3 regions of the Anaerobacillus sp. ABA4_114 genome follow, and region 3 is predicted to be linked to each of the others. Evidence: a T-box and tRNA genes for the amino acid it is inferred to sense, from the RefSeq annotation. Region 3 holds a T-box; the other regions hold tRNA genes.
What was found. A T-box is a leader RNA that pairs with one kind of tRNA and senses whether it is charged. The one in region 3 lies ahead of leuS (leucine--tRNA ligase), so its partner is inferred to be a tRNA-Leu.
Positions count from the first base shown of each region.

Region 1: it has a tRNA-Leu gene. The T-box ahead of leuS (leucine--tRNA ligase) is inferred to sense a tRNA for this amino acid. The anticodon was not compared.
Region 2: it has a tRNA-Leu gene. The T-box ahead of leuS (leucine--tRNA ligase) is inferred to sense a tRNA for this amino acid. The anticodon was not compared.

Region 1 is NZ_JBSWUM010000001.1:1,797,123-1,802,183, reverse strand. Features, by position in the region: tRNA gene ACXAEY_RS09145 (tRNA-Arg) at 178-251, opposite strand; tRNA gene ACXAEY_RS09140 (tRNA-Gly) at 335-408, opposite strand; tRNA gene ACXAEY_RS09135 (tRNA-Gln) at 413-487, opposite strand; tRNA gene ACXAEY_RS09130 (tRNA-Tyr) at 491-575, opposite strand; tRNA gene ACXAEY_RS09125 (tRNA-Met) at 590-666, opposite strand; tRNA gene ACXAEY_RS09120 (tRNA-Pro) at 678-754, opposite strand; tRNA gene ACXAEY_RS09115 (tRNA-Arg) at 777-853, opposite strand; tRNA gene ACXAEY_RS09110 (tRNA-Leu) at 862-946, opposite strand; gene kynU (kynureninase) at 1,091-2,392, shown strand; gene ACXAEY_RS09100 (hypothetical protein) at 2,456-2,641, shown strand; gene ACXAEY_RS09095 (spore coat protein) at 2,655-2,912, shown strand; gene ACXAEY_RS09090 (alanine/glycine:cation symporter family protein) at 3,024-4,403, shown strand; gene ACXAEY_RS09085 (YjcZ family sporulation protein) at 4,510-4,668, shown strand.
Region 2 is NZ_JBSWUM010000001.1:2,118,818-2,123,878, forward strand. Features, by position in the region: gene trxB (thioredoxin-disulfide reductase) at 1-329, opposite strand, end outside; gene ACXAEY_RS10635 (YuzB family protein) at 527-763, shown strand; gene ACXAEY_RS10640 (hypothetical protein) at 968-1,189, opposite strand; gene ACXAEY_RS10645 (YpjP family protein) at 1,238-1,888, opposite strand; gene ACXAEY_RS10650 (transporter) at 2,017-2,352, opposite strand; tRNA gene ACXAEY_RS10655 (tRNA-Glu) at 2,592-2,666, opposite strand; tRNA gene ACXAEY_RS10660 (tRNA-Gly) at 2,674-2,747, opposite strand; tRNA gene ACXAEY_RS10665 (tRNA-Ser) at 2,751-2,843, opposite strand; tRNA gene ACXAEY_RS10670 (tRNA-Ala) at 2,848-2,923, opposite strand; tRNA gene ACXAEY_RS10675 (tRNA-Arg) at 2,933-3,009, opposite strand; tRNA gene ACXAEY_RS10680 (tRNA-Leu) at 3,028-3,112, opposite strand; tRNA gene ACXAEY_RS10685 (tRNA-Thr) at 3,118-3,193, opposite strand; tRNA gene ACXAEY_RS10690 (tRNA-Val) at 3,217-3,292, opposite strand; gene ACXAEY_RS10695 (hypothetical protein) at 3,467-3,625, opposite strand; gene ACXAEY_RS10700 (NRDE family protein) at 3,753-4,508, opposite strand; gene trhO (oxygen-dependent tRNA uridine(34) hydroxylase TrhO) at 4,585-5,061, opposite strand, start outside.
Region 3 is NZ_JBSWUM010000001.1:1,111,192-1,116,252, reverse strand. Features, by position in the region: gene leuS (leucine--tRNA ligase) at 18-2,432, opposite strand; T-box leader at 2,490-2,719, opposite strand; gene ACXAEY_RS05460 (hypothetical protein) at 2,930-3,142, opposite strand; gene mnmL (tRNA modification radical SAM protein MnmL/YtqA) at 3,292-4,257, shown strand; gene mnmM (tRNA 5-(aminomethyl)-2-thiouridylate-methyltransferase MnmM) at 4,254-4,826, shown strand; gene ACXAEY_RS05445 (hypothetical protein) at 4,852-5,061, opposite strand, start outside.

The sequences.
Region 1 (5,061 bases), 690 kb from region 3:
TACGGATATAGTAGCATATTAAGCGGGAAAATCAAGAGATACGAGTGCGAATATACGCAAAAATTAATAATGGGTTGATTTTTCACGCGAATGTTCGCCTTTTTGAACTCCTCGTCATTATCTTCACTCACAAAATAAAACCTCCGAGTGGTGTAACCACTCAGAGGTTTTGAGATACGCGCCTTAGAGGATTCGAACCTCTGACCCACAGCTTAGAAGGCTGTTGCTCTATCCAGCTGAGCTAAAGGCGCATGGTAGTATGTGTGATACGATAACTGAAAGTTAGTATACCACGTTTTCCATTCTTGGAAAAGTCTTAATTAAAATTATGTAATGGAGCGGGTGATGGGAATCGAACCCACGACATCAGCTTGGAAGGCTGAGGTTTTACCACTAAACTACACCCGCAAAATGGCTGGGCTAGCTGGATTCGAACCAGCGCATGACGGAATCAAAATCCGTTGCCTTACCGCTTGGCTATAGCCCAAAATGGTGGAGGGGGACGGATTCGAACCGCCGAACCCTGAGGGAGCGGATTTACAGTCCGCCGCGTTTAGCCACTTCGCTACCCCTCCACTATTTAATTATATGGTAGCGGCGGAGGGGATCGAACCCCCGACCTCACGGGTATGAACCGTACGCTCTAGCCAGCTGAGCTACACCGCCACGCTATGTGATGGTCGGGAAGACAGGATTTGAACCTGCGACCCCTTGGTCCCAAACCAAGTGCTCTGCCAAGCTGAGCTACTTCCCGATTTCATCGCTATGTTATGTAATGGCGCGCCCGAGAGGAGTCGAACCCCTAACCTTCTGATCCGTAGTCAGACGCTCTATCCAATTGAGCTACGGGCGCATCTATTCTGGTGCGGGTGAAGGGACTCGAACCCCCACGTCGTAAGACACTAGATCCTAAGTCTAGCGCGTCTGCCAATTCCGCCACACCCGCATGTGGTTTTGTTCCGTTTCAGCGACAATTAATATAATAACACCCTAAGCCAAAACACGTCAATCATTATTTCAAAAAAACATTTAGTTTTTTCATATCGGGCTATGTAAGCGTTGACAGCTTCTCATTCTTTACCATACGATTATGATACTAAAGGAGCTGAGTAAATTGAGTGTACCACAGTCCATTTATTATGCAAAAGATCTAGACGAAAAAGACCCTCTACGCCACTTCAAAAATGAGTTTTATACTCCGGACCATTCCATCTACATGGATGGCAATTCACTTGGCCTTCTCTCAAAACGAGCTGAAGCTTCTCTACTCCAATCGATTGACGATTGGAAAACGCATGGAATCAATGGTTGGACAGACGCGGAGCAACCATGGTTTTATATGGCAGAAATGCTTGGCAAGATGACTGCGCCCCTTATCGGAGCAAAAGAAGACGAAACGATCACAACAGGTTCGATCACCACTAACCTCCATCAAATGCTAACAACGTTTTACAAGCCATATGATAAGAAAACGAAGATCATCGCTGATTCACTCACTTTCCCTTCAGATATCTATGTAATAAAAGCACAGCTAGAGCTTCACGGACTATCACCAGACGAACATCTCATTCAGGTGCAAAGTTCAGATGGTCGTACGATTGATGAAGACGACATTATTAAGGAGATGACGAACGAAGTCGCACTAGTCCTCCTCCCTTCTGTCTTGTATCGTAGCGGTCAATTACTCGACATCAAAAAAATAACTCGAGCAGCAAATAATAAAGACATCATAATAGGGTTCGACCTTGCGCATTCCGTCGGTGTCATCCCTCATCACTTACACGAATGGGGCGTTGACTTCGCGGTATGGTGCACGTACAAATACTTAAACAGTGGCCCTGGTGGTGTCGGCGGTCTTTATGTCCATGAAAAACACCTAGGAAAGAAACCAGGCCTTGCAGGTTGGTTCAGCTCGAAGAAAGACGTTCAATTCGATATGAGTCATGACCTTGATCATGCACAAACCGCTGGAGCATTTCAAATCGGGACACCTCATATTTTCAGCATGGCTTCATTGATTGGTTCGTTAGAAATTTTTTCTGAAGCGGGCATTGAACAAATTCGAGAAAAGTCGTTAAAGCTCACGAAGTACTTAATGGAGTTAACGGCTTTAAAACTGAATCGCTTTGGCTTCACTATAGCTAACCCTGCAGAGGACCATCGCCGTGGTGGCCATGTTTGTTTAGAACATAACGAAGCTGCTAGAATTTGCAAAGCGTTAAAAAACAAAGGCGTGATTCCTGACTTTCGAGCTCCAAACGTCATTCGTCTTGCACCGATCTCGTTATATACGTCGTTTGAAGATGTGTGGAACGTTGTACATATATTAGAAGAAATCATGGCTACTAAAGAGTATGAGCAATTCACAAACAATCGAAACATCATCGCGTAAACGCGTATAAAAAGTCCCTCAACATTCAATATTAAGATTGATTCAATAGAAGGAGGGACTTTTATGGAACAGTTGAATGAATTGGAGTTGCAGAACCTTCGCCACATGATCGGTGGTCACGACACGCTGGCAAATAAACTTGATACGTATGCCCAAACTTGTACTTGTCCTGAACTAAAGCAAATGCTGCAAAAAGATGCGCAAGATGCAAGAAATACAAAACAACAGCTTATGTCTTTTTTAGGTTAAGGAGGAGAAAGTAATGAATGAGAAGGATATGGTCAACGATTACTTGTCAGCTCTAAATGGAAGCCTGATCAACTATGGTAGTGTTATTTCACAATGTGATAACGAACAACTGCGTCAGACGCTTCAACAAATAAGAAATACTGATGAACAAAGGCAGTATAACCTTTATCACTACGCAAAACAAAAAGGGTACTATCAGCCAGCAGCACCTGCGCAGATGCAAGAAGTACAGCACGTTAAGAATCAGCTTAACGGCCAACAGCCTCAATAATAAACAGCCGGTTTGACCCGGCTGTTTTTTTTATTGTTCCTTAGACTAAGTTTCACATTCCCTATTTTTGGATATTAAAGTTATACACTATATTCGTAGGGAGCGATTAGAATGGAAACGATTCTTAATGCGATCTCGGAGTTCTCCGGATTCATATGGGGCTATCCGATGATGATTTTACTCTTAGGAGGAGGGCTTTTTTTAACCATCCGACTCGGCTTTTTTCAAATTATTTTCTTCCCCCACACCTTGAAACATACGATCGGTAAAATTTTCGAAAAAAACAAAGGCGATGGAACGATCTCGCCATTTCAGGCTTTCACATCTGCTCTAGCATCTACTGCGGGAGCTACAAACATTGTTGGCGTACCGGTTGCGATTGCGTTCGGTGGACCAGGCGCGATCTTTTGGATGTGGGTCGTTGCCATCATCGGGATGTCGACGAAATACTCTGAGATCGTGTTGGGTATCAAGTATCGAGAAAAAAACAAAGATGGGGTTTATGTTGGTGGGCCAATGTATTACATACGTAAAGGACTTAACTGGAAATTCGCATCATGGCTCTTTGCATTCGGTCTAATGATTGAAATTATACCGGGCGTCATGGTACAAACAAACTCGATCTCTACCTTAACCGAAGGATCATTCGGTCTCCCTACCTGGTTGACGGGTATCATTCTGATGATTCTTATTTCAATCGTAGTGTTTGGAGGAATTAAAAGAATAGGATCTGTTGCAGAGAAAATCGTACCGTTTATGATCCTAACCTACATCGGAGGCGCTATCGGTGTGATGGTGATCAACATCGACCAGTTTCCTGAAGTGATGAAGCTGATTTTTGTCCATGCATTCCAACCGATTTCTGCAGCAGGTGGCTTTGCAGGTGCTGGGTTTGCTGCAGCAGTCCGTTGGGGCCTTGCGAGAGGACTATATTCGAACGAAGCTGGAATGGGAACTGCTTCGATCGCACACTCCGCTGCTCACACACCACACCCTAGCCGACAAGGTCTTTGGGGAATATTTAGTGTCTTCATTGATACGATCGTTCTTTGCACAATTACAGCTTTCACCGTTCTCGTATCTGGAGCGTGGAAGGATGTGAAACCTTCTAATGCATCGGATATGGTCTCTGACGCATTTGCTGGATTGATGGGAGAAACGTGGGGCCCAATTTTCGTATCCTCCCTTCTTCTCATCTTTGTCATTAGTACCATCGGTGTCCTGATCTTCTATGGAGAGAAACAAGCAGAATACCTATACGGGTCTAAAGCTTCTAAAGTGATGAGGGTGGTTTATATTTGTGCCGTATTTGTCGGAGCAATCGGTGGCCTTCAGTTCGTATGGGAACTAGTTGATCTCACGTTAGCACTCTTTGTTATCCCTAACGTCATCGCCATCTTATTCCTCAGTAAGGAAGTGAAAGAACTTACAGATGACTACCGAAACAACTTCTTACAGCAACGTAGTAAGGACAATACGTTCAGTGGCTAGTTGGGTACTTTTCTAAAAACTGCCCCTTCCCTCCGCTCTTGCCCACATCATTTATAGACGGATACATATAGTGATAGGGCAAGAGATACTAAGGGGGATCACAACTATGAATTATGGAAATGCACCATATCCAAATGAGCCATACAACCAGGTGGCAGGAGCAAGTATGCCTTACTATTGTTGTAACAACGGCAGCGGCTTTGCCTTAATCGTCGTGCTGTTTATCTTACTCATCATCGTTGGCGCAGCTTTTGTGAAATATTAAGGAAGAAGACAGGATTCGCTCCTGTCTTTTTAGATTGTAGCGAAAGTCTTAAGAGAAATTCGTTAAACGCTCCAAGACGATCTCTTTCCGCATAAATAATTTATCCACTTGTAAATCAAAGAATGAACTGACTCAAAATGACAGTAGAAACATGTCATAACATAATTGGTCGGAAAGTTTAACGTTTGTAAGAATGAATTCTAGTAGGAGTGAATCCCTCTTGACTCCAGTGGTCCAACGGGCGTTTGAGACTCAGAGCGGACCGTTCTTGTCCGATTTGAGGCTCAAGCGTTCGTCCACAGGAAAGCAAGAGGGATTCAAACTCCTACGTTATAGGGAGCGCAACTTTTTAAGCTTTCAACGATCTGGAAGACAGGATTACTTCCTGTCTTT
Region 2 (5,061 bases), 1.0 Mb from region 3:
CCAGTCGAAATCAATACCGCATCTGCTTCTACATCACCAAGCGTATCGGTTTTTAAAGTATAAGGTCTTTTTGAAAAATCGATATCCTTAACCCAGCCTCTTTCAATTCGAGCACCGAAGCGTAATGCTTGTTTCTTCATGTTTTCCATTAACTCTGGGCCAAGTATTCCATCAGCAAACCCAGGAAAGTTTTCTACATCTGTCGTCAAGGTTAATTGACCACCCGGCTCTGGACCCTCGATAACGAGAGGCTCCATATTTGCTCTTGCTAAATAAATTGCAGCGGTTAAACCTGCTGGTCCTGTTCCTACGATAACTGGTTTATTCATAATGACCCTCCTCTATAAGCTTCATTATTTTATTTTTCCTTATTTTAAAGAAATAAACCCTCTATACGCATTTAGTATATCGTATTTACTGAATATTGCTTATTATTCTGCTCAATTGAAAAGGTTGTTCATTACCATTCCTTCTTGATAAAATGAACAAGTGTAGAACTTGCAATCAGCATTGAGGTGATAATAGCATGAATCCTATCGTAGAGTTTTGTATGAGCAACCTATCAAGCGGTTCACATAAAGCGATGGAAATACTTGAAAAAGACCATGATCTAGATGTATTAGAATATTCTTGTCTAGGGCATTGTACGTTATGTAGTCAGGAGATGTATTGTCTCGTTAACGGAGAGCGCGTTACTGCTACATCTTCAGATGAACTCGTACGTAACGTATATCAATTTATTGAAGAAAATCCTATGTTTTAATTTGAGTTTGGTCTGGGCATAGTATTGAGTGACACCTAAAAGGAGGATTGCTCAATGAAAAGTCGCAATGGCTACGATCCCAAAACAGGGGCTCAGGGTACTAAAAGCGGTGAGGATGCTCTCCAAATGAATAAAAAAAGAGGCCCGCAACAAGCGCGCCCTAAAAAGAAGTAATACGACGCTGCTCAATTGAGCAGCGTTTACTTATGCGATTCTAAAACGATACAAAAACCAGAAATCCTTTATTGGTGACTCACCACTAGCAATGATATGATGCTCCCCTTCGTCATCAACTGTTATCCAGTTCTCGTGATCATCCTGATAGGCTGGATAAAAATTTCCTTTTTTAAATAATTTCCTTTCATTTTCAGTACCTGTTAAAGGATCTTCTTCAAATACATCTCTTATACATTGAACGAGTTCCATCTCTATTCATTCCCCTTCCAATCAAACAGAAACACCCCGCATGCCTCATTATGAGAGCCATTTTGGCGGAGTGTTTTTATCCCAATAAATTTTCCCAACTTCATGATGCTCACTAAAGTTATCTTTTTCGTCATGATAATGAAAGTTAAACCAGTACCCATCCTGAGGTGGATGGTCTCTTCTCACATGAAACCTCATCAAGTCATTCCCTGTTTTCTCGTTGTACACGTGCATGATACGTTCACCATAACCACCAGATGGTTTATCAGTCAAACGAAGTGAACGAACGAAATCAACATCTAGTTCTTCGACTTTAGATGTAATGACCTCGCTTACTTTCGGAACGATTAAATTTATATATTCGGACCCAACACGGTTAGCAATCGTGTCGCCAAACTTTCTTATTCCTAATTCTTCAGTTTGTAGTGAAGCATATGTAATGAATTCTTCTACTACCTCAGATGATGAAGAGCGTTCTGCAATCTCAGGCCATCGTAGGGGTTCTCTCTCGACTTCTTCATATGATAGTTGAGGAGGCTCGTCCGTTTCAACAACGTGTGAAACGTCTTTTTGGTAGTTAGCTTCAGTCTTTTGTGCAGGTTTAAGATCTTGTAAATATTCTGTTGGTATAACTGTACCAAGCGTGATTACAGCAATGAATGCTACAAAAAGCTTTCTTGACCATAACGGAAAGCGCAATCGTCTACACCTGACTTTCTCAAATAAAAGATTTCTTACATTGTCCCATGAAGACGACGAAAATACCAGATAATTTTTTAACTATTCTGTTACATATTTTGAGCGCTTCGTTAAAAGCGCTCATCCACTTAACAAGTAAACATTTCGATTCGATTAAGATCAATGCCTGTATATACCCATCTTCTTCCAGTCCATCGAAATCCAGATACAGATCTTCTGCCAACAAAAACTGGCCAGAACCAGAAGCGATTTCCACCTTTCATCCATATATACGTGTAGCGGTATAAACACCCTCTGATCGCAAACGGGTCTACTGCCTGCGTTCCTGCTTGTGCTGACATAGGCATTTGTGGTGTCGTTGATGGTGGACTAGAAGGTGGCTGCATCACTGGTTGTTGTTGACGAGGAGCCTCATAGGTATGAATGTGGTATGCGATGTGCTCATGTTCTTCACTGTACATCATTTCCATCCCTTCTCACTTGATATAGACACTGTATGCCCTTCTTAGGTGAGAGGTTCATTTGGACAACAAAAAAAGCACCTCTTTGAGTGTGCTGTCGCTTCATAATCAAATAAAATTATTATAAGAAATGGTGACCCGTACGGGATTCCGACGCGTTAGCTAGTCCTGCTGATTTCTCTTCTTCGAGAGAACTTCTGCAGGGGAACCCTTGGGTGAGAAGCCCGTAAGCTTCTTTGAAATGGTGACCCGTACGGGATTCGAACCCGTGTTACCGCCGTGAAAGGGCGGTGTCTTAACCGCTTGACCAACGGGCCACTAAATTGGAGCGGGTGATGGGAATCGAACCCACGACATCAGCTTGGAAGGCTGAGGTTTTACCACTAAACTACACCCGCAAATGGCGGAGGAAGAGGGATTCGAACCCCCGCGGGCCGTTAAGCCCCTGTCGGTTTTCAAGACCGATCCCTTCAGCCAGACTTGGGTATTCCTCCAATATGGTGGAGCCTAGCGGGATCGAACCGCTGACCTCCTGCGTGCAAGGCAGGCGCTCTCCCAGCTGAGCTAAGGCCCCAAGTATGTATGGCGCGCCCGAGAGGAGTCGAACCCCTAACCTTCTGATCCGTAGTCAGACGCTCTATCCAATTGAGCTACGGGCGCATACCTATGTGATTCTAATGGTGCGGGTGAAGGGACTCGAACCCCCACGTCGTAAGACACTAGATCCTAAGTCTAGCGCGTCTGCCAATTCCGCCACACCCGCGTGTGTGGTGCCGGCCAGAGGACTTGAACCCCCAACCTACTGATTACAAGTCAGTTGCTCTACCAATTGAGCTAGACCGGCGAAGTATTTTTATAGAGAAAGAATGGTGGAGGATGACGGGCTCGAACCGCCGACCCTCTGCTTGTAAGGCAGATGCTCTCCCAGCTGAGCTAATCCTCCAAATAAACAGCGACCTCTATATTGTATAACTACTTGTCCATTCACGTCAACACTTTTTTTCAAAGACATTGTGTCGAAAAACGTTGTTTATGAGGACAAGATTTATATTATCAATAATCTTACTAGATTGCAATAGTTTTTCACATAAAAAAAGCAAGGGATTTAATCCCCTGCTTATACTGATGATTGAACAAGAGTTTTATTTTTCTTTGGAGGCGCACTGCGTTCAGGATATTTCTTGGCTACCACTTCAACATCTACCTTACGATACTCTCGAATATTAGAGGCTTCCCTTAGTAGCTGATCTTCAACATAGTGACGCTTTCGTTTCAATAAAACCCCTCCTCATACTTAGTAACCCCTAGTTACCCTCTTTAGACCAATCATAAACCTGGTCTTTATTACCATATTTAAGCTGGTAATGATAGGTAGGATATAATGTATTCCTCTAGAGCACGTATTATGAACGGTCGATTGAAAAATGAAACTTGTTTATTTTTTCACCGGTAGCTTTTTCAAGAAACGTCACTTCTCCTTCGTTAGAGACCATAACGATCGTTTGTGCTCTGGTGCCATACTTTTCAGATTTAATATAGATGGGCGACAAAAGTCTTTCCCATTCTAGCGGGATACCTGTGTTTGGAAGATCTTTATCTGGCGCTGGTTCAGCATGATCAAGTAATTTGAACAGCTGATCAGAGTCAATCTCTTTAGTTTGGTCAAGATAATCTGATAGTTCTCTCTTGATTCGATCCACTTTGGGCCAGCTTGTATTCAACAGGTGATTACTTACAGCATGAATGCCCGACTCAACTTTCCTAACCTCGTTCTCGCGGTTTGAATAGTAAAAGAACTCATTTACATTACCCACAAACAAGTTGAAACCATTGTAGTGATCCTTTTGTTCCTGCAAACTCTTTAAATAATCGTATGGATGAATAGACTGCGTGAGGTAATTGACAGGCAGCTCCCCTCTTGACCGCTCCTTACGATCTTCATTAGGCTCTCGAAAATTTGTTAATGCAGCAATGTTACCCTCAGTCGTAATTCCAAGCCATGTACCTTTTGCTCTTAGGTCTCTTCCAGCTAAAAGGTTAGTATAATCAGTCCAATAATGAGCCCTTTCAGTGGGTCGTTCGTAGAATTCATCTCGATTAGCAATTAAAATGAATGGGTATTTTCGGTTAACATCGATTGCAACTGCGATTAAACACATACGATTTGCCGCCTTCCGATAAGCAGAGGAGCACAGTGTTAACCACTGTGCTCCTTCAACCCTTTATTGTATCAACTTAACCAGCACAAGATGATGAACAGTAACGTTGTTGTGAGTCCATGCACTCATCACAAACGATGTGTAGTTTATCACACTCTACATTTGCGCAGTTAATGTAAGTGTCTGCATGTGTGCCGCAATGATAGCATGTTCCAACTACCTTTGCTTCATCCGTTTGATTGACATCAACAGCTAAGCGATCGTCAAACACAAAACACTTACCATCAAAATATTTCCCTTGTACTTCTGGGTCTTTGCCATATGTTACGATCCCACCATGAAGCTGAGATACATCATTAAAACCTTTCTTCTTCAAATAACCAGAAAACTTTTCGCAACGAATTCCACCTGTACAATACGTGAGTACTTTTTTGTCCTTTTGATCTGATAAGTTCTCTTCAATCCATTCCGGTAATTCACGAAACGCTTTTATATTCGGTCGAATTGCATTTCTGAAGTGACCGATATCATATTCATAGTCATTTCTCGCATC
Region 3 (5,061 bases):
CATTTCACTTTAATAACTTAGTTAGCTACAATATTCACAAGCTTTCCAGGAACAGCGATTACTTTACGAATTGTTTTTCCTTCAAGCTGTCCTTCGATCTTCTCGTGAGCCATGGCAATGTCTTGCATTTCTTCTCGAGTTGCTTCAGCAGGGATCGAAATCTTAGCACGTAACTTTCCATTTACTTGCACGACGATCTCTACTTCATCAACAGTCAGCTTGTTCTCATCAAACGTTGGCCAGCTTGCATAAGCGAGTGTATCAGTGTGACCAAGCACCTCCCACAATTCTTCTGTAAGATGAGGAGCTACTGGAGATAGAAGCTTAACAAAACCTTCCATCAGATTGAATGGTAAAGAATCTTGCTTATACGCTTCGTTCACGAAGACCATCATTTGAGAGATCGCCGTATTAAAACGCAAGCCCTCGAAGTCTTCCGTAACTTTCTTAACCGTTTCGTGATAAACACGCTCTAGGCCATCCTCTGATGCTTCTTTTGAGATCGAGCTTTTTGAAAGGTCACCTTCTCCGTATAAACGCCACACACGATCAAGGAACCTTCTAGCACCGTCTAATCCATTGCTTGACCATGCGATGGAACCTTCGAATGGTCCCATAAACATTTCGTAAAGGCGAAGTGTGTCTGCTCCATGCGTTTCAACAATTTCATCCGGGTTAACAACATTCCCCTTAGATTTACTCATCTTCTCATTGTTTTCACCAAGGATCATCCCTTGATTTCGTAGACGCTGGAACGGCTCTTTCGTTGGAACGACGCCAATATCATAAAGGACTTTATGCCAGAAGCGAGCGTATAGCAAGTGCAGAACCGCATGCTCCGCTCCTCCAATATACATGTCTACAGGAAGCCAAGCTTCAAGTTTCTTTGGATCAGCCAACATTTGATCATTATCTGGATCGATGTAACGAAGATAATACCAGCAGCTTCCCGCCCATTGAGGCATGGTATTTGTCTCACGGCGTCCTTTCATACCAGTCTTTGGATCAACTACATTTAACCATTCATCAATGTTAGCAAGTGGAGATTCTCCCGTTCCTGAAGGCTTGATCTCTGTTGTTTCAGGTAGAGTGACTGGAAGATCTTGTTCAGGAACAGCACTCATCGTACCGTCTTCCCAATGGATGATTGGAATGGGTTCTCCCCAATAACGTTGACGGCTGAACAACCAATCTCTAAGTCTGTATGTTGTCTTTTTCTTACCTTTGTTCTTTTCTTCAAGCCACTCAATACTCTTAGTGATCGCTTCTGTTTTATCAAGTCCGTTCAGGAAGTCTGAATTAACATGCTCCCCTTCTTCAGTGTAAGCTTCTTTCGAAATATCTCCACCTGCTACAACTTCTTTTATCGGTAGGTCGAAAGCTGTTGCGAACTCGTAGTCACGCTCATCATGAGCAGGCACCGCCATGATAGCTCCCGTACCATAGCTCATTAGAACATAGTCTGCTACCCAGATCGGAAGCTTCTCATTGTTGATCGGATTGATCGCATATGCCCCTGTGAAGACGCCTGTTTTTTCTTTCGAAAGTTCTGTACGCTCAAGATCACTCTTCGTTTGCACACTTGAACGGTAGTCTTTTACTTTTGCAGCTTCAGAATCAGTTGAAATAAGGTCCACTAGAGGATGTTCTGGCGCTAGAACCATATACGTAGCTCCGAACAGTGTATCAGGACGAGTCGTAAAGACATCGATCGATTCATCATGTCCGTCGATTTCAAACGTTACTTCAGCACCTTCTGACTTCCCGATCCAATTGCGCTGCATCTCTTTAATACTTTCAGACCAGTCTAGGTCTTCAAGATCTTCTAGCAAGCGGTCTGCGTACTCTGTGATTTTCAACACCCACTGTTTCATTGGTTTACGTACTACTGGGTGTCCACCTCTCTCACTTTTACCATCGATGACTTCTTCATTAGCTAGAACCGTTCCTAGAGCTGGACACCAGTTCACAGCAACTTCATCTACGTAAGCAAGACCTTTTTCATATAGTTTTGTGAAAATCCACTGTGTCCATTTGTAGTAGTTTGGATCGGTCGTATTTACTTCTCTATCCCAATCATACGAGAATCCAAGTTCCTTGATTTGGCGACGGAACGTGTTGATGTTTTGCTGAGTAAATTCACGTGGATTGTTACCTGTATCAAGAGCATACTGCTCTGCTGGAAGACCAAACGCATCCCAACCGATCGGATGCAATACGTTGTACCCTTGCATTCGTTTCATACGTGACAATATATCTGTAGCTGTATACCCTTCTGGATGGCCTACGTGCAGACCTGCTCCTGATGGATATGGAAACATATCGAGAAAATAAACTTTTTCTCCCTCTGCTTCTTCAGTCGTTTTAAACGTTTTATTCTGTTCCCAATAGTGTTGCCATTTCTTTTCGATCGATTTGTGATCAAAAGACATGCTAGCTCTCTCCTTCCAACTATCCATAAAATAAAAAACCTCCCATCCCTGTCTATAAACAGGGACGAGAGGTTGAGAATCTGTTATTCACAATCACCCGCGGTACCACCCGGATTAGTGCTGAATCGCACTCACTTAAAACCTTTAACGCAGGCGGACGGGGCTCCCTACTATCTTTCAGGATTCCGATTCAAAGGCGAGTTCATAAAGTTTCTATGTTAACTTTCACCAACCGTTAACTCTCTTAAAGTAGAAGCTTTATTACTATTCCTCATCATAATCTTTCAGTTTAATCTCAGTATATAGTTTGTATTGTATGAATACTTCAGAAAATTGTCAAGAACATTATCATTTTAGACGGTCACATAGGGGTTTATACATTAGGATAAATCTTTCAACAGTAAGATTTCCGTATGAGGCCTGACACGATACGAAAGCAATAAGGTAAGAAGACAAAGAGAACTCTAAACAAGGTAAAACGCACCACTGTGGGTGCGTTATCCTTCTCTATATTTCTTTTGACTAGCTGAGTCATCTTTGGATTTTGGTTTCTGCTTTTCTTCTTTTTGCTCTTCTTTCAGGTCTTCAAGTGGAATAGGGTCTACATTCATCTCAGAAACATCTTCATCGAGCTGACTTCGCTCTTGATCTGGAAGCTGTTCTGGATTATTCGTTTCGCCTTTTTTATGACGCTTTTCATTATCTTTCATACGCTCACCTCTTTATCTGTGTATAGTCTTCTTTACCACAACCTAAATATTCCCAAACATTTAAAAAGGTTTGGAGAAGCCTTTTGAAAGTGATAAAATTTGATTATTATTCTGGACGGGCGCCGTTCGAAAGAGGAGTTGCTCCAATTATGAAATTTGATTATCTTCCCGACCACTTTGGAACTGACATGCGTTACTACTCGTTTAATCATTTCCTACGTCAGACATTCGGTCATAAGGTATTTAAAGTACCTTTAGATGGAGGGTTCGATTGTCCAAACAGAGATGGGAAAGTCGCACACGGAGGTTGTACGTTTTGCAGCGTTAGTGGCTCTGGTGATTTTGCAGGTGATCGAAGAGATGACCTCGTTACACAGTTTAATACGATAAAAGACCGAACTCGTGCTAAGAAGTGGAAAGATGCGAAATACCTCGGTTACTTCCAAGCCTTCACCAATACTTACGCACCAGTTAACGAACTTCGTGAAAAATATGAAGTCATATTACAACAGGAGGGCGTAGTTGGTCTTTCGATCGCAACTCGACCAGACTGCCTTCCGGATGACGTAGTCGACTATTTAGCTGAACTAAACGAGCGGACATTTTTAATGGTGGAGTTAGGATTACAAACGGTACATGACCATACAGGTGATCTGATCAATAGAGCTCACGATTTTGATTGCTATGTTGAAGGGGTAGAAAAACTAAGGAAACATAATATAAACGTCGTTTCACACATCATAAATGGTTTACCTGGAGAAACACCTGAAATGATGATGGAAACTGCAAGAGCGGTATCAAAACTAGACGTACAAGGAATCAAAATTCACCTGTTACACCTTTTGCGTAACACAGCTATGGTTAAGCAGTACGAGAAAGGCATGCTCGATTTCTTAGACCGTGATACTTATGTGAACTTGGTAGTCGATCAGTTAGAAGTAATTCCTGAAGACATGGTGATCCACAGGATAACTGGTGATGGTCCTGCAGAGCTGTTGATCGGTCCAATGTGGAGTACCAATAAGTTCGGTGTATTAAACGCGATAAGAGATGAAATGATTCGTAGAGACACTTGGCAAGGAAAGTTTGCAACAGGAGGAAAGGTAACAACATGACACTACAAAGGATACTCCCCTTCACGAGAACACTGTTAGATTCCGTCCTTGAAAAAGGAAGCATCGCCATAGATGGAACATGCGGGAACGGACACGATACGCTCTATCTTGCAGAACGTGTTGGTGAAGAAGGTAAAGTTTATGGGTATGACATTCAAGAGGAAGCATTGCTAGCTACTAAAGCGCGCCTCGAAAAAGAAGGGCACCTCTCACAAGTAAACTTGATTCACAGCAGCCATGCTCATGTATTAGACACCATCGAAGAGACAGATAAAGGACAAGTCGCAGCAGCGATCTTTAACCTTGGTTACCTTCCAGGTGGTGATAAATCGATCGTCACCAATCCGAAGGATACGCTAGAAGCCGTTTCTTCTATATTAGAACTACTAAAACCTGGTGGACTGTTGATCGTTGTCGTTTACTCTGGTCATCCAGAAGGTAAAAAAGAAAGTGACGCTGTACTTAAATTCACATCTGAATTAGACCAACGTGATTACCAAGTATTACGATATGGTTTTATAAACCAAAAGAACAACCCACCATATGTACTCGCAATAAGCAAAACATAGGGGCAGCTCAAGCTGCCCCTATGTTTTATAGAATTCCCATCGATTCGATATGCTCTCTTGTACGCTCTGTTCCAAGCTCGTGGATCTTTCTGTAGATCTGTTGAAGATGATCATCGTAATCATGGTTATTCTTATCTTCATGATAATTTGTAGGCACATGCGCTCGATAGAGTGATAACCGACTATCTGTGTCAGCTAAATCAAATAGTTCACTTAAATGAAAAACATCTTCTTC